DNA from 3 places in the Annamia dubia NIES-4383 genome. Region 2 is predicted to be linked to each of the others. Evidence: predicted binding sites of a transcription regulator. Region 2 holds the regulator's gene; each other region holds the start of a gene.
The links. The regulator HrcA, encoded in region 2, represses chaperone genes, less so after heat shock. The targets are predictions, from matches to a motif close to TTAGCACTCNNANNNTNNGAGTGCTAA.
Positions count from the first base shown of each region.

Region 1: the regulator HrcA is predicted to act here: its motif matches at 4,681-4,707, upstream of groES (co-chaperone GroES).
Region 3: the regulator HrcA is predicted to act here: its motif matches at 2,047-2,073, upstream of groL (chaperonin GroEL).

Region 1 is NZ_AP025630.1:3,295,235-3,301,496, reverse strand. It holds gene Anndu_RS14880 (ABC transporter ATP-binding protein) at 1-1,031, shown strand, start outside; gene Anndu_RS14875 (c-type cytochrome) at 1,122-1,469, shown strand; gene Anndu_RS14870 (DUF3370 domain-containing protein) at 1,487-2,842, opposite strand; gene Anndu_RS14865 (hypothetical protein) at 3,024-3,233, opposite strand; gene Anndu_RS14860 (ribonuclease T2 family protein) at 3,549-4,514, shown strand; gene groES (co-chaperone GroES) at 4,787-5,098, shown strand; gene groL (chaperonin GroEL) at 5,283-6,262, shown strand, end outside.
Region 2 is NZ_AP025630.1:3,189,657-3,195,918, forward strand. It holds gene Anndu_RS14390 (ROK family protein) at 1-515, opposite strand, end outside; gene def (peptide deformylase) at 617-1,162, opposite strand; gene Anndu_RS14400 (DUF3352 domain-containing protein) at 1,267-2,934, opposite strand; gene Anndu_RS14405 (rhodanese-like domain-containing protein) at 3,114-3,467, shown strand; gene hrcA (heat-inducible transcriptional repressor HrcA) at 3,675-4,739, shown strand; gene Anndu_RS14415 (hypothetical protein) at 4,954-5,247, opposite strand; gene Anndu_RS14420 (DUF2834 domain-containing protein) at 5,284-5,922, shown strand; gene Anndu_RS14425 (hypothetical protein) at 6,001-6,262, opposite strand, start outside.
Region 3 is NZ_AP025630.1:1,778,779-1,785,040, forward strand. It holds tRNA gene Anndu_RS08125 (tRNA-Ala) at 35-107, opposite strand; gene groL (chaperonin GroEL) at 343-1,998, opposite strand; gene gshB (glutathione synthase) at 2,377-3,336, shown strand; gene Anndu_RS08140 ((Fe-S)-binding protein) at 4,006-5,355, shown strand; gene Anndu_RS08145 (slr0373 family blue light stress response protein) at 5,585-5,950, shown strand; gene ycf46 (stress-responsive protein Ycf46) at 6,051-6,262, shown strand, end outside.

The DNA of each region.
Region 1 (6,262 bases), 110 kb from region 2:
GTGGGGAAATTTGGCTCGGCGATCGCCTGATCAATCAAGTTGCACCAAAAAATCGAGATATTGCGATGGTTTTTCAGAATTATGCTCTTTACCCTCATCTTAATGTCTATGATAATCTCGCTTTTGGCTTAAGAAGAATGACTAAAGATCAGGAGTTAAATTTAGAAAATCAAAATTTTTTCAAAAAAAATACAGATAAACTATTAACAAATATTACTAAATTTTTACCAAAAAAACTACAATATTTATCCTCAGAAGAAAAAAGAATTAGGGAAATAGTTTATCAATCAGCACAATTATTACAAATAGAATCATTATTAAATAGATTGCCAAAAGAATTATCCGGTGGTCAAAAACAGAGGGTAGCCTTGGGGAGAGCGATTTCCCGCAACCCCCAAGTTTTTTTAATGGATGAGCCATTATCTAATTTAGATGCCAAATTGAGAGCAGATACCCGCACTCAGATTGTTCAATTACAAAAACAGTTAAAAACCACAACCATCTATGTTACCCATGATCAAATAGAGGCCATGACGATGGGCGATCGTATTGCGGTAATGAATCAAGGTCAAATTTTACAAGTTGCGCCTCCTTTAGAAATATATAATAAACCTGTAAATCGTTTTGTAGCGGAGTTTATTGGCTCACCCCCCATGAATTTTTTAGAGGTAATGGTAGAGGGTAAATATTTAATGATTGATGGTTATTTTAAAGTAGAAATTAATGAGCAATATTTAGATAAATTAACGAACTATCAAAATCAAGTTATTTTATTAGGAATTAGGCCGGAACATTTAAACTTAAAAGAGGGTGAAAATCATCACTTTCAAGCTATAGTTGATATGGTGGAAGCCTTAGGAAATGAAACTTATTTATCCGTACATTTAAAAGAGAATGAAAAGCTTAAATTAAAAGTTAGAATTGCTCCTAATTATGAAATTAAAAGAAATGATTTAATTGATTTAAGTTTAGACTTAGATCAAATTCATTTATTTAATTTATATACGGAAAAAAGAATTGAAGCCTGTTAATTTTTTTACTGCTTACCCCTTCTGCCACAAAAGAAACAACTATTTTTAACTATTAATTAATTACCAAAATTACCAATTATTTAACATCTTATGATCAAATTTATTAAAATTTCAGTTATTTTATTATTGAGTTTTTTTACCCTTTGCTTACCTGTTTTTGCCCAAGAAATTAATGCTGAACAAATAACACAGGGGGAGCAAATTTTTGAACTACATTGTGCCGGATGTCATGTTAATGGTGGTAATATTATCAGACGGGGTAAAAATTTAAAATTAAAAACCCTTAAACGCTATCAAATGGATACGCCAGAAGCAATTATTAATTTAGTTACCAATGGTAAAAATAATATGTCTGCTTTTGGCGATCGTTTGACAAAAGCAGAAATCGAAAATGTTACTTTTTATCTATTAAAAAAAGCCCAAGAAAATTGGCGTTAAAAGTCAATTTTGATCAGTTATTGTTCACTGTTTAAAGTGGTAATTGTAATAACTTGAGGGGGGGTAGAGTCAGGGGGATAAAATAATTCGAGCGAAACTAAACGAGAACTTTGAGAGGGAATAGTAATATTAATCAGAGGTTCTCCCTGTTGTCCTCTGGTTTGGACTAAATGGACATAACGAACAACGGGGAAACCCCTTTCACTGGGGTATTCAACCCTAACTGTACCCCTGAAAAATACACTATTAGAAGGGGGTTCTAAAAAAATTAATCCCTCTCTAGCGCGATCCTGTTTAAGAGGTGTTTGTAAACTGAGGGTGACGGTTTTTTCCTCAGTAGTAGGGTTATATAAAGGGAAAGTTAAATCATAATGAACTCCGTAATTTCCATGAGCCTCATAAGCCGTATCAGGATAACGTACTAACATGGGGGCTGTTTGGCTTTGGCCAGTGCCATGAGTACCCCCCACAAGGGTACTAATACCATAGGAAAAAGATTCTCCCTGAGCCGGAATGGTTAAATTCTGAGTTTGCTCATTATCAAAAATAAATGAGCGCCATTCTGAGCCTTGGGAAACTCCCGCTACCCGCCCATAAATTAAATTTCCGAGGGTATTGGGAGGAGTGGGGACTTTATCTCTGGGGGTGGATAAATTGCCATTATTTAAGAGGTCTTCCCATTCCTCCAACGTGGGCGCTCTTTCCTGTCCATTTTCATCCAATTTAGCAAAGAGGGCTAAACTAGCCACATAAACCGTATCATCACTAAATAATTTGAAATAGGTTGATCTTCCGTTAATAGGCGGGGTTAAAGTGTTGACGGGAATGGGCAAATTGATTAACATTTTACTTTGACGGGGGGGAATTTCTATTTGATTAGGCCAAAAATTTTGGGTTTCGCCCCGTAATAGATCTAACATGGCGCGATCGCCCGGCCCTGCAAAAACATTACCACCATTATTTTCCACAAAAGAAGGAAGTTGAACAAAAGGGGCATCAGGCTGACTGAGATAACTTGCCCCTTGACTAATATCCAATTTTATCGGAGTATTATGAGGATTATGAACAATGACTCCTAAATAAAGGGTGCGTAGGTCTTCAGGGGTGGGGGCTTTAGCGATATGATGGGCAAAAAGATCAAAAGCACCCCCTAAAGGATAGTTTAAATGGGCAGAAGGGTTAGCTTTGCCTTCGGGGGGAAAAGTAGATAATAAAATACCTTCATTTAAGACTAATTCAGGACTATTACTATTAAAAACAGGGATATTATTGAGAGAACCGGGCAGAGGGCGTACTTGTTGAGGGATAATAATTTCTTGAGGGGGGGGAGTGGGCGTTTGAGCGATAATTAAAGAGGATAAAATGCCAAACATAGTAATTTTTGATTGAAAGATAAACGATAATTTTTACAGACGCAAATTAATTAATTTTAGTTTCAAAATTAACAATTAATAATGACTTTTTTTGAAAAAAATTAGCCCGATCTTTTGAGATGAGGCTAATTTGAGTTAAGTATTTTAATTAATAATTGAACTAAAAAAATATTATTAAAAATTAAAGAAACTGACGAGAAACTAATTTTTCAATATTAGCTTGAGTTTCTTGTAAAAGTTGTACTCGACTATCTGTAGTTTGAGTTGTCATACTAGGAATTAAGTTACGAGCTTGTAACGTCATGTGAAGTTGCAGTTGTGCTACATATTCACTCACATCTTCACGGATATTTTGATGAAATAAAGGGCGATCGAGGGTATGTGACGACAAGTTCAAGACTTCCTCCTTAAAATTTTTAAGTATTAAATAATAACAATTTCTAACCACAAAGATTACCATAAACTTTGACCCTGCGCACTAAGACTTCATAAATCTCAACATTGTTTTATCAAGACGATCGCACCAAGGGAAAAGCCCAACTAAAATAATAGATTAACAAAACTTAAAAATAAGATTTTATCAAGACTTTTTAGACAAAATGAGCTATTATTAATTGTTGAAATTAGCTAACATTTGTTTGTAGTATTGAAGGAGTATTCTGTGTTCAAATTAATCAAAAAAGCACTTTTATTATTGATAATAGTAGTGTTTTCTTTCGGATTTCAGCCCTCTTTTGCTTTAGCTTCTGTTCAATTTAAAGGTCAATTTACAGCAAATAAGAGTTGTGATGCCTCAGTTTCAACCAAAAAAGATAGTCAATCTGATAATTTTAAGTTAACACAAGGAGAAACGTATCAGGTTATTGGTAAAAATAAGGAGATTGCCTCTTATTACCGTTTACAAATTCCCACCGCTAATCCTCCTGAGCGTTGGGTAGCGGCTGATTGTGGCAATGTTGTCAGTATAGATCCTAATCCTTCCAATAATGAAACTCCCATCGTGACTATTCCCGGCGAAGAAGATTTCCTCTTAGCCTTAAGTTGGCAACCTGCTTTTTGTGAGGGACTACCGGACAAACCAGAGTGTCAAAGATTAGCACAAAATCCCGATCGTTTTGAAGCCACCCATTTTATTTTACATGGACTTTGGCCTCAACCTCGAACTAATATTTTTTGTAATGTCAGTAAACAGGATATTAGCTTTGATGAAGGCAAAAACAAAGATTGGTCAAAATTACCTGCCATAGAAAAAGAGCTTTCTCCCAAAACATGGGAAAAATTACAAGTTATGATGCCCGGCACGGTTTCATATTTACAACGCCATGAATGGATCAAACACGGCACTTGTTACCCCGGCACAGCCGAAGAATATTTTTCAGAGGCGATCGCACTGGCAGAAGCCTTTAATAATTCTTCCATTCAAAAATTAGTTCAAAGTAATATTGGAAATCAAGTAGCAGTCAAAGATATTGACCAAGCTTTGTCCTCTTTTGGTTCTTCTACCGGAGATAAAGTAGAGGTTAAATGTACTAATGCTGTCTTAGGTGAACTGTGGGTTAACCTCAAAGGAGATATTACCTCAACTACTCCTGTATCTAAGTTATTAAAGGATGCCACTATTGCGAAGAAAGAAAATGTAACATCTTGTCTGATTGATGACGCTAAAGATTAATCAATTAATTTTAGATTGTACAAATAAACTTTAATCAACCTAGTTTTTTTGAGAAACTAGGTTTTTTAGTCAATCAAGAATTAATGATAGTTCCCTTTTTACCCTAAAAAAGTTCGGTAAACCGTACTATTGAGGTAGTTGTCAGACTAGGGGATTTTTAGGTAAATTAGCACTCGTAAGGTGAGAGTGCTAAAACTCAAAAATTTGAGTTAAAATCTCCACTGTTTAAAGTTTATTTTACTCTATATACACTCTAGTCTGGAGGATATCTCATGGCAGCAATTAGCATTAATGTTTCTACCGTTAAACCCTTGGGCGATCGCATTTTCGTAAAAGTTAGCCCTTCTGAAGAAAAAACCGCAGGTGGAATTTTATTACCTGACACCGCTAAAGAAAAACCTCAAGTTGGTGAAGTGGTTGCAGTAGGCCCTGGTAAACGTAACGATGACGGTAGCCGTACTGAACCCGATGTTAAAGTTGGCGATAAAGTTCTTTACTCTAAATATGCCGGAACTGACATCAAACTCGGCAGTGAGGAGTATGTTCTTTTATCTGAAAAAGACATTTTAGCTTCCGTTGCTTAATCAGCTATTAGCTAAAAACTTAAGCAAAAGTGGAACAGGCTTTCAACTCTAAATGTGGAACAGGCTTCTAGCCTGTGACGGGCAAGACTTGTCCTGAGCTTGTCGAAGGATGCCCATCCCACAAAGAAAAGTTCTCAACTCTAACAACCAAAATTAGAATTTAAACAGGAAATAAATTAACATTATGGCTAAATCTATTATTTACAATGATGATGCACGTCGTGCCTTAGAACGTGGTATTGACTTATTAGCAGAAGCAGTTGCTGTCACCCTTGGACCCAAAGGACGCAACGTAGTTTTAGAGAAAAAATTTGGAGCACCTCAGATCGTTAACGATGGTGTCACCATTGCTAAAGAAATTGAACTTGAAGATCACATCGAAAATACAGGAGTTGCTTTAATTCGTCAAGCCGCTTCTAAAACCAATGATGTAGCTGGAGACGGTACAACCACCGCTACAGTTTTAGCTCACGGTATTGTTAAAGAAGGTTTACGCAACGTGGCCGCAGGTGCTAACCCCATTGCGATCAAACGTGGTATTGATAAAGCTACCGAGTTCTTAGTCGGTCAAATTAAGTCCCATGCCAAGTCTGTTGAAGACTCCAAAGCGATCGCTCAAGTAGGTTCTATCTCTGCGGGTAACGATGAAGGGATCGGTCAAATGATCGCTGATGCGATGGACAAAGTAGGTAAAGAAGGGGTAATTTCCTTAGAAGAAGGTAAGTCTATGACTACCGAGTTAGAAATTACCGAAGGGATGCGTTTTGACAAGGGTTACACCTCCCCCTATTTCGTAACCGATGCCGATCGCATGGAAGCAGTTTTAGATGATCCTTTCATCTTAGTGACTGACAAGAAAATCACCTTAATTCAAGACTTAGTGCCTATTTTAGAGCAAGTAGCACGTCAAGGTAAACCCTTAGTTATTTTAGCTGAAGACATCGAAAAAGAAGCTTTAGCTACCTTAGTGGTTAACCGTTTAAGAGGTATTTTAAACGTAGCGGCCGTAAAAGCCCCCGGTTTTGGCGATCGCCGTAAACAAATGTTAGAAGATATTGCCATCTTAACAGGCGGTAAAGTAATTACCGAAGATGCAGGTTTAAAACTGGAAAACACCAAGTTAGATATGCTTGGTAAAGCTCGTCGTATCACCATTACCAAAGA
Region 2 (6,262 bases):
CAGGGATAACCGTCAAATTTAAGGGTGATTAAGCCTAATTCTCCGGCCGCACCTCTTGAGCCTGTGAAAAGCTCTCCATTTAAGATAATTGCCCCTCCCACGCCCGTGCCAAGGGTTAAAAGGATAAAATCTTGAAAATCTTGACCAGCGCCGATCCATCCTTCTCCCACTCCTGCACAGTTGGCATCATTGGCGATGATGGTAGGTAAACCAGTTTTTTGTTCTAAAAGGTCGGCCACGGCTACATCTTGCCACCCTGAAAGATTAATGGCAACTTTGGCTATTCTTCCCGTTTGATCTACCGCCCCTGGAATGCCTACTCCCAAGGCGATGGCGTGTTGATCTGTATTTAGTTGTTTGACGGCTACGGCGATGGCATTTAAAACAGCGGCCGCAGTAGCGGGTTGGGGGGTAGGAATGCTGATTTTTTGTAAATAAGAACCGTCCTCGAGAAAAGAACCTATTTTAATGGCCGTACCGCCAAGATCAACGCCAATAACTACTTTTTTTTTCATCATTTCAAATCAATTCTAATTATTAATTTTCCACAATATCATATTTTAACCGAGAAAAATTGATTTCAACAATAGATAATGACTTTTATATTTGTTAATGGTTAATTGTTAATTATTAATTGTCGAGTGATAATTTCTTGATATTCGGCTTCTGTAAATTGATCCTGAGAATTTTCGAGGCGATCGATGAATAAAATTCCCTCTAAATGATCTAATTCATGTTGAAAAATTCGAGCAATAAAATCATTAAAAATAGATGTTTTTAAGTGTCCATTTGGCTCAAAATATTCTACTTCAATTTGGGTATAACGTGGAACTAAACCCCTAATATTTGGCAGACTTAAACAGCCTTCCCAATCTTTAATTTTCCGATTATTAGTATTAGTAATTTTAGGATTAATCATAGCGGTGGGCTTCATTTTTGGAGCATAGGGATAGCGTTGATTAGGATAGGATGCAACGATAAATAATCGTAAAGATTGAGAGACTTGAGGGGCGGCAATTCCCACTCCATTATAAAATTTTAAAGTTGTTAATAAGGAATCAATTAATTTGTTTAAACTAGGATCATTAAATTTAGTAATAGGTTGAGCTTTTTCTCTTAAAATTGATTCTCCTAATTTTGCTATTTTTAAGATATTGTTCATAATTTTTAAGTTTGATTAGATTAGTTTTAGGTATGCAAAAAATCGGGTATTTAACAAATCCCCGATTTTTAAAGCGGGGCTTTTTCTCAATGAATTAATTAATTTTAATCAACTAAATTTAAGAAAATATTAGCACGTCTAATGCCATTTTGACTGCCTTCACTGCTGAGAGTTAATGACTCTAAATTTTTCAATAATGAACTTGATGCTAAACGAATTACTTTTAATAATGGCACTTTTTCAAACACAGGTGAACTATTTTGCCAATCTATATAAAAATAACCGTCATTATTTAAAGGTAAAGCGGCGATGGCATCTTGAAATTTCTCACTATTTAATAATGAATTTTCCTGTTGTGCTACTGTTTTTGATAATAACTCGATCGAATTAGAAAAAATCTCATAATTATCAATAGTTGTATGGACACCTTTAACCTGAGCATTTAAACTAATTAACCTTTGATTTTTGCCCTTAGTTTCTAATTTTGTCCATGCTTTCATGGTACTATCAAATAAAGGTAAATTCCCCACACTATAACCCTGTTTTTCGGCTAATTCATCTAAATAATTAATCGCAGTTTCTGCCTCAAATTCTGATTTTTTTTCCGCCACAAAAATCCAATCTAAATGATGATTATTAGGTACAGTAGCGAGAGCATATTCCCCTTTAACCCATGAAAAAATTGCTTCAGGTAAATCAATATTTAAGGGTTTTTCTAAACTATTAATCCCCTGATCAAATAATAATTTTAAAGGTGAATTTTGCTCCAAACCTTGATTAATTTGCTCCCAAAAATGGCTTAAATCAATTCCTGCGGCCGTTAAGACACTTTCTGAGGGAATTAGGGCTAAAGCCTTAACCGGAGCGTTTAAAGCAGGTTTTTGTTCATTTTCTCCTAATACTCCAATTAACGCTGTTTGGGCTACTAAACCTTGGGGTTTAACTCCTAAACTAATGGTTAAAATTTGCTCAAGATCTGAAGTTTCAGGGGTGCTTTGATGGGCGATCCATGCTGAAATAGCGGGTAAATTAACCACCGCCATGCCAATGCGAGGATTCTGAATCGTGTTTAAGGCCGCTTGATAAAAACTAGCATTTTCTAAGTTTAAATCTTTAGCTTGAACATTATTAATTGCATTTTTTAACACATTAATATTATTAGCAAAAAGTACATATTTTCCCACTACTGCCCTCGCCATTAAACCTTGATTAATAGGATTATCTAATGAAGTTTCATCAATTAAATTAACACCTTTATAAGTTTCAAAATTTAATTCAGAGGTAGTAGTTAAAGCCTTTTGAGAATAGGAAGATTGAAGAAAATTTTTAGCTAAATCTGCATTTTTTGTATTAACAATTAATAAATAACCGGGTTGTGATCCATTATTAAGATCCCGATCAAAATCAAGGGAAGTAATCGCAAAAGTAATTTCTTCACCCAACCAAGGTTTAATTTGTTGATGATAATTTAAACCTGTTTTTTTTAGTAAACTATTTTTTAATTGGGTTAAATTTTCTTGATTTTTTGCCCTTTTTCCTAAGGGAATTGCTAGTTGGGAAAAAGCTTCTAATTTTTCAGGATTAGCCAATAATGATAACATTAAAGGCGCTTGTTGTGGAATAAAAATACTTGCACGGGGTGTTAAATTTAAACCCCCAACTTGTAAAGAAAGAGGACTATTTTTAATAATTGTTGATACCCCTATTCCTGCAACGGAAAATAACAGAAAACAAGCAATAATAATAATTAAAATAAAAGAACGAAATTTCATAAGATTAATTTAAAATAGTTGATGATCTAATCATAACCGATCGAGTTATCAATGGTTTAAATAAGAAAAAACCTATTTTTAAACCTGATTTGATGTGATTTAAGATTAAGCTTTATGTTAAAATTGCTAATGATCAGTTGACAATTGTTACCATTTTGTAATTAACTTTTAAATTTACAATGATTTATTCATCTATTCCTAGTATTTCCGTTGACGAGTTAGCCCAACTTTTAACACAAAACGATCCCGATCGCCCTTTACAATTGATTGATGTCAGAGAGCCATCAGAAGTCAAACAAGCCTTTATCAAAGGCTTTGAGGTATTTCCCCTCAGTTATTTTGAACAATGGTCAACCTATCTAACCACAGAGTACAATCCAGAAATTGAAACATTTGTACTTTGTCATCATGGAGTTAGATCCGCCCAGATGTGTCAATGGCTACGAAATCAAGGTTTTTCTAATGTTAAAAATATTGAAGGCGGAATTGATGCCTATTCTCTCTTAGTTGATTCTACCATCCCTCGATATTAGATTACTTAAAAAACGAGGGAAAATCAAGAATAATTGACGAGAACTATTAAAAAATTAATCTAAATTATAGTTCAAAATGACAAATTACCAATAACTTTTTTAATTGTCAAATATTAACTTTATTTGAAAGACAATTAACTATTTTTTTATCAATAAATTAATTTAAAAAAGATTTGTTTAATTAATAGTAATAAAAAACGATTAACTATGAAGAAATGTCAACTAACTGAACGTCATCAAAACATCTTAAAAGCAACAGTACAACATTATATTGCAACGGCCGAACCCGTAGGTTCAAAAACCTTAGTTAATGAATATGATTTTAGCATTAGTTCGGCCACTATTCGCAACGTCATGGGTAGTTTAGAAAAAGCAGGTTTTTTATATCAACCTTACACCTCGGCTGGGCGTATTCCCTCAGACTCAGGCTATCGAATTTATGTAGATCAATTAATAACTCCAGATGAAAAAATAGGAAAAAAAATCGAACAATCTTTAAATAATTATTTTAGTCGAGACAGTTGGAATTTTGAAGATTTATTACAAAGAGCCGCTCAAATGTTAGCCACTTTAAGCGGCTATATTGCCTTAATTACCTTGCCCCAACCTTCCCAAAATTTATTAAAACATTTACAATTAGTTCAACTTAATTCTGAACAAATTATGTTAATTTTGGTGACTGACACTTATCAAACCCAGTCATTTTTAATTAATTATGAAAACTTTAATAATCAAGAATTATTAGAAGAAGAATTACAAATTTTATCTAATTTTCTCAATAGTAAATTAAAAGGTAGATCCCTATTTGAAATCTCTAATTTAAACTGGTATGAATTAGATCAGGAATTTAAACAATACGCCAATTTTTTAACAAAAATTATCAAAGAATTACAAACTCAAGCTCAACTTTCTGCCAGTAAGAATATATTATTTAAGGGAGTATCAGAAGTATTAAAACATCCTGAATTTTCCCAATTAGATCAGGTACAAATGTTATTACACTTATTAGAAGAAAAACAAGAAAGTTTATTTCCTTTAATCTTTGAATTACCGGAAATTAATCAACAGAAAAAAAGTAAAGTTACGATTAGAATTGGCTCAGAAAATCCCTTACAATCAATGCAAATTTGTACCTTAATTTCTGCTACCTATCAACAGGGAAATATTCCCGTTGGTAGTGTGGGCATGATCGGGCCCACTAGAATGTTATATTCTAATGCTATATCTTTAGTAGAAACGGCCGCTAATTATTTATCAGAAACTTTAAGTTAGTTATTGGTTATTTGTTATTAGTAATACAAGCATATATTATCTTATTTCTGACATTGATTGTTAACTTTAAACAAATTATTTTCATTAAAAAAATAAAAAGAGGAAGTTAAAGAAATAATCACAGAAATTGAAATAAAATTAAACAGTTTTCTCGTCAGAAGAAAAAATTAGCAAATAATTAATTTTTATGTTTAATTAATTTATGATTATATCATTATAACCGAGTAGAAACATCTCGCAAAACATCAGGAATAAGATCATCTTGATCAAATTCTAAAATAGTTTCTGATAATTTTAAATAACCTGACTCGGTAAAAGATAATAAAATTCTGGATAAAGCCACCCAGACAACTTGATCAAACTCCCAGTCACCCCCTTTTCTGGCATAACAACTAATTGATTTTAAAGCCCAAAAATAGGAATTTCTGACGATCGATCCCCCTTTTTTATAAGGAGGAACATCATCAGCTTTAATACACAAAATATCATCTTTAAGATATACTTTCATAAGATAATTTATTAAAAAAATTACAATTAAATGATCATGATTAGAAAAATTAGTTTAAGTTTAATTTGGCTTACTTTTGTGATTTATGCTTTCATTTTTGCCCCTCCTAATAACCCTGATACCTTAGATTTAATTAAGAATTTATCCACCGGAAATTTAACAGGAATTAATGCTTATATTATCGCATTATTTAACTTAATGGGCATTTTACCCGCCATGTATGGCTGTTTTTTATTTGCCGATGGTAGGGGGCAAAAAATTCCCGCTTGGTTATTTTTAAGTGCTTCATTTTTCTTAGGTGCTTTTGCCTTAATTCCCTATTTAATTTTAAGGGAAAATAATCAAACTTTTGTTGGTCAAAAAAATTGGTTAATTAAATTTAATGATTCTCGAATTTTAGGATTATTTTTAACAATTACTGCTATTATATTATTAATATTTGGGATTAGTCAAGGCAACTGGCAAGATTTTATTTTACAATGGAAAACAAGCCGTTTTATTAATGTAATGAGTTTAGATTTTTGTTTACTATCTTTACTTTTTACCTTTTTATTAAAGGATGATCTAGTAAGAAGAAATATGAACAATTATCAACTTTGGTTAATTTCTTTTATCCCTTTATTTGGTACATTAATTTATTTATGTTTCCGTCAACCTTTGCCTGAAAATGAATAATTAATACTGAAAATAAGATCGGACAAACTCCCAACTTTCTTATCCAAAAAAGAGGGCTGGGAGTGGAATTAAATCATCTCATTTAAGATAACTAATATTAACATTAAAAAATGTTTTAATCTGATGAGCAATTTCTAAAGATTCGGCTTCATTTTGAGAAGAATATAATAAAATACATTGGGATAAATTTAACATATTTTTAGTATTTAAAACTAAATTTACGACATAATATTTAGTTCCGTCAATACTAGAAACAAATTTATGTTCAAATTTTTGAATATCATTAAAAGGGCTTTCAAAAGTTTGACTAAAACCTAAGTTTTTATAATGATAAGTAAAT
Region 3 (6,262 bases), 1.4 Mb from region 2:
ATTGTAAAACTAGGGATGGTAGTCCCTGAAAAAATGGAGCATAGGAGACTCGAACCCCTGGCCTCTGCGGTGCGATCGCAGCGCGCTACCAACTGCGCTAATGCCCCTTTTTTGACATATTATAACTCAAATTATCCTTATTGGGATCAAATTTAAAATTAAAAGGGTGAGCAAAAATGACAAATAGTTCCTGTTAGACTATTCAAGATAATTTTTTTGATAAAAAAATAGTGATCTAACTCCTGATTTTACCAAGAAAAGATCACTTTTATTTTGCATTTTACCCCCGACTTTGAAAACGCCCTGCTTTGAAAGCAGGGGGTGAGGGCAATTAATTTATAATTACATCATTCCCATGCCGGGCATACCGCCCATACCGCCCATACCGCCCATATCACCACCGGGCATAGCAGGTTCGGGTGCGGGTTTTTCTACCACTAAGGCTTCTGTCGTTAAAACCATTCCGGCAATAGAACAAGCGTTCTGTACTGCTGAACGTACTACTTTAGCAGGGTCAATAATACCAGACTGGATCATGTCTTCTAATTTACCAGTTAAAGCATTATAACCTACATTAAATTCAGTTTCTTTTACTTTTTCTACAATCACTGATCCCTCAACTCCGGCATTATGAGCTAATTGATATAAGGGGGCTTCTAGGGCTTTAGCGATAATATCGGCCGCTACTTTTTCCTCATTATTGCTTAAGGTATTTTTAAACTCAGCAATTTTACCGGAAAGGTGAATTAAGGTTGTGCCGCCACCGGGTACAATTCCTTCCTCAACAGCCGCTTTAGTAGCATTCAGAGCATCTTGGATTCTGAGCTTTCTGTCTTTAAGTTCGGTTTCCGTGGCCGCACCCACTTTAATGACAGCCACCCCTCCGGCTAATTTAGCGATGCGCTCTTGTAATTTCTCTTTGTCATATTCAGAGTCGGTTTCGGCCAATTGTTTGCGAATTTGGGCGATGCGTTTTTCCACATCAGGGCTTTTCTCATCATCAGAAACGATGGTGGTATTTTCCTTATCAATGGTCACTTTGTGAGCTTTGCCGAGCATATCGAGGGTGACATCATCTAAGCTTAAGCCTACTTCCTCAGAAATGAATTGACCGCCAGTTAAAACGGCAATATCTTTGAGCATTTCTTTACGGCGATCGCCGAAACCGGGGGCTTTGATCCCAGCCACATTTAACACGCCTCTGGCTTTATTAACCACAAGGGTAGCTAAAGCCTCTCCTTCCACATCTTCGGCAATAATTAATAAAGGTTTGCCTTCTCTGGCTACTTTTTCTAAAACAGGCACTAATTCTGCGATCGCAGAGATTTTTTTATCAGTAATTAAGATTAAAGGATTATCAAATTCAACGATTTGACGCTCTGCATCAGTCACAAAATAAGGAGAAATATATCCTCGATCAATCTGCATACCCTCTACAACATCTAATTCAGTAGCGAGGGATTTAGATTCTTCAACGGTAATTACACCGTCTTTTGTTACTTTTTGCATGGCAGTGGAGATCATTTCCCCAATTTGGGTATCATTTCCGGCGGAAACTGTTGCCACTTGAGCGATCGCATCACCCTCAACTGGTTTGGCAATATTGGCAATTTCTTCCACTAAGAAATTAACGGTTTTTTCTAAGCCACGACGTAAAGCCACAGGGTTAGCACCTGCGGCCACATTTCTCAAACCCTCACGGATCAAGGCTTGGGCGATCACGGTGGCGGTAGTAGTGCCATCTCCGGCAATATCTTTAGTCTTGGCGGCTACCTCTTGAATGAGTCTAGCACCAGTATTTTCAAGGGGATCGGCTAATTCAATTTCTTTAGCAACGGTGATCCCATCGTTAACAATTTGAGGGGCGCCGAATTTTTTTTCCAATAAGACGTTGCGGCCTTTGGGGCCTAAAGTGATGCGCACAGCGTCAGCAAGGGAGTTTACCCCTCTTTCTAATGCGCGTCTTGATTCTTCTTTAAACGAAATAATTTTTGCCATAGATTTTACTACTTTAGAAATATATTTTTTAATTTTCCAATAGTTAATTTAGCACTCTTAGGTTAAGACTGCTAAGATCAATTTTATTTTTTTTCTTAAAATCCTCTAAGCTAGATAGAATAAGCATTTTACTCGTCTGATCTTTTTAAAATGCACATTTTTATTGTTTTGTCAAGTGATGGTTTTGAGGTATTTTTAATAATATTTTCCGTAGAAATTAGTAGAAAGTAAAAAAAAATTAACGATTTTGTGATTCTTGATTGATTAAGCCCTGAAGCATTTTTGATCACCAATAAATTATTTTAAATACAAATTAGCTTATTCTTAACAATTATGATAATATAATTATAAAATAATAATTTTAAAAAAGTATAAAATATGAAATTAGCATTTATTATTGATCCGATTGCCAAACTTAATCCAAGACATGATACAACTGTGGCATTAATGGAAGGAACTCAGGCTCATGGCCATGAAGTTTGGATTTGTGAAATGCACGAATTAACTATTATTAAAGGTGAGCCTTGGGCGACTTTACATAAGGTAGAATTAACTCCGGTTAAACTAATTAATAATCATTGGGTTTCTGATCATAATTGGTATCAAATTTTAGAGAAAAAATTAATGCCTTTGGGTGAATTTCAAGCGGTATGGATGCGAAAAGATCCTCCGGTTAATGTCCCCTATCTTTATGCTACTTATATTTTAGATTTAGTACCAAAAACTACTTTAGTTTTAAATAATCCCCAAGGGTTAAGAAATGCGAATGAAAAGGTTTATGCGTTACATTTTCAATCAGTAATTCCTGAAACTATTGTTACTCAAGAAAAAACGGTTATTCAAGAATTTGTTGAGAAAAAAGGGGCGGCCGTTTTAAAACCTTTAGGGGGTAAAGCGGGGGAAGGAATTTTATTTATAAAAGACAATGATCCTAACTTTAATTCTTTGATTGAAATTAGCACAAAACAGGGTCAAGAACCAATTATGGTTCAGGAATATTTACCCTCAGCTAAAGAAGGGGATAAACGAATTATTTTATTAAATGGTGAACCTTTAGGGGCATTAAATCGTATTCCAACGGGTAGTGATTTTAGGGGAAATATGGCTGTTGGGGGGAGAATTGCGAAGGTAGATATTACACCAAGAGAAAGGGAAATTTGTGAAATTGTAGCACCAAAATTAAAGGCTGAGGGGTTATATTTTGTGGGTTTAGATATTATTGGTGGTTATTTAACGGAAGTAAATGTGACTAGCCCTACTTGTGTTCGAGAAATTAATTTATTTAATCAATCTTGTTTAGAACAAGAGGTAATAGAATGGATTGAACAACAGTTTTAATGTTTGATTAATTATAGCTTGATCTAAATGATAAATAGTAATTGTTGGATCAGCATTAATAACTGTTAGGAAATCCGTAACTGAAGGAATAGAAGTTTTACTGCACTCAACAATTCAAATAGCTTCTGCTAAAGCAATAGCGAGTAAGATTAGCTCACTTTTGGGATTAGAAAGTAAGCTTTTTGCTTCTATTCCTAAACGATTATTTCCAATATCTTGAGGTAATGATATTAATTCTTTAAAAATTTTTTAGTATATTCAACTTTCCACATTTTGATTTTGATCTAAAACATAATTTTGATTAATTTGTAGCATTTTTTAGAGTCAAAATCTGTAAATTTTGAGATTACATTTCATCAGACAAACTTAATGGAGATAAAAATACTAAATGTTGATTTTTATATTTTTAATGACTCTTTCATTATCTCACTTTATGCCCACAGTGTTTTTGTGTTATCATATAATACACTTTAAATGCAGAATGTGGGTTACCTTAACTGTTAGTTATTCAAGCAAAAGAATTACGGAAAATTGGTAGTTTAGCAAGGTAACAAGAAGTATTAGAAGATGATTTTTTCCATTTTTGTTAACACGGCTATCACTTCCCATTATTTCTAAAATTTGTCTACAATATAAATCATATTTACCTAATCAAATAAAAATTAATTCATGGAAACTTTAAACAAAACTAACAACAATAATCAAGAATTTAAAGGTTTCGATCGCCAAAACCCCCCCGCTCAAAATTTAATTGATGCCTGTGTTCATTGTGGTTTTTGTCTATCAACTTGCCCCAGTTATCGAGTATTAGGAAAAGAGATGGACTCCCCCAGAGGCAGAATTTATTTAATGGATGCTATTAATAATAACAATGCCCCTTTTAATGAAACTTCGGCTCAACATTTTGATTCTTGTTTAGGTTGTTTAGCTTGTACTACGGCCTGTCCTTCTGGGGTACAATATGATCAGTTAATTAGTGCCACTCGCCCCCAAGTTGAGCGCAATCAAACACGCTCTTTTTCTGATAATATTATTCGTCAAATTATCTTTAATTTATTTCCCTATCCTAACAGATTATCTTTCTTTTTACCAGCTTTATTTTTATATCAAAAATTAGGTTTTCAAAAATTAATTCGCCACACTAATTTACTAAGTAAAATTTCTCCTCGCTTATCGGCAATGGAGTCAATTTTACCCCAAGTTCAGCTTAATAATAAAGCAAATTTTCCTGATCTGATCAAGGCTCAAGGCACAAAACGCTATCGAGTAGGGATGATTTTAGGTTGTGTTCAACAGTTATTTTTTAATCCGGTTAATGAAGCAACAGCGAGAGTTTTAAGTGCTAATGGTTGTGAAATTGTTATTCCCAAAAATCAAGGTTGTTGTAGTGCCTTACCTAGTCATCAAGGGCAAGAACAACAAGCCCAAACTTTAGCTAAAGAAATGATAGATAAATTTGAAAATACTAGGGTTGATTATATCATTATTAATGCGGCTGGTTGTGGTCACACTTTAAAGGAATATGGTCATATTTTAAAAGATGATCCCCAATATGCCGAGAAAGGAAAACAATTTTCAAATAAAGTTAAAGATATTAATGAATTTTTAATTGAAATTGGTTTAACTACAGAATTATTACCAATAACTGAAGAAAAATTAACTTTAGTTTATCAAGATGCTTGTCATTTATTACATGGTCAAAAAATTAGTTTACAACCAAGACAATTATTAAGAAAAATTCCTAATGTGGAAATAAAAGAACCCATTGATGCTAGTTTATGTTGTGGTAGTGCGGGAGTTTATAATTTATTACAACCGGAAGTTGCGCAAGAATTGGGACAACAAAAAGTTGATAATTTATTAAATACAGGAGCAAAATTAATCGCTTCTCCTAACCCCGGATGTGCTTTACAAATTCAAAAACATTTAGCTAAAAAAGGTCAAACAATTTTAGTTAAACATCCCATTGAATTATTAGATTATGCCATCAGGGGAATTAAATTAATCAGTAATAACTAATAAGTAAGTATAGCGACCTAAAAATAACAAAAGTAGAGATGTTGCATACAATATCTCTACAAAAGGTATATATACATAGGATTTCGCACTGATCAGGTCTTTCTCAAAGTGGGTTAATGTAAAGAAATGTTACAAAAATACCGTCAAAATGGTTTGCCATCTTGACAGATGAAAAAAGACTAGCTAGAGTGTTAAACAAATACCTTCGGGTAATAACTATTGAAGTGATATGCAACACAAGCAAAAAGTCACACTTTACCTTTCTCCAGAACTTCATCGTCAGCTAAAAATTCGAGCGGCGGTTGAAGCTACCTCAATGTCAACTCTATTTGAACAGGCGATTCATTTTTATCTTCATCACTCCGATGTGGTGGAAGAAATCGAAGCCCTCAGAAGTCAAACTACGGGCAAAACTTATCAAGTTCATAGTTGTCCTGATTGTGACAGTTCATTTGTGATCAAAGATGGTCAAACAGTTTCTTTAAAGAATCAACCAAGCTTAATGACACAAGAGTTTTCGTTAGAAGTAGCACATTCAATTTCATCAGAAGATCAAGCCGATTATCAAGTACAGGAAAATCAGATTTTACTTTAGCTTGATTTAGTAACTTGATTCATGTTGAATTTTCGTGATCTGTTTTTAGATCAATTTTCTTATCCTCAAACGCTTATTGGAAAGCTCTTATTGGAAAGCTATGAAAGAAGAGTTAAGTATCCTGATTAAAGCTCAATATCCTCTGATTTATCTGGTGACTTCGGAAGAAGAACGGGGTGAAGATGCGATCGCCAAGATCGTAGAGAAAATAGAGGCACAAAAAGCTCCTCGTAAAGCTTACCAACAAGCCGATAAGTTTTCCGATGAACATGATTTAGAGAATCAGATCGATCCCAGACGAAGAATTTTTAC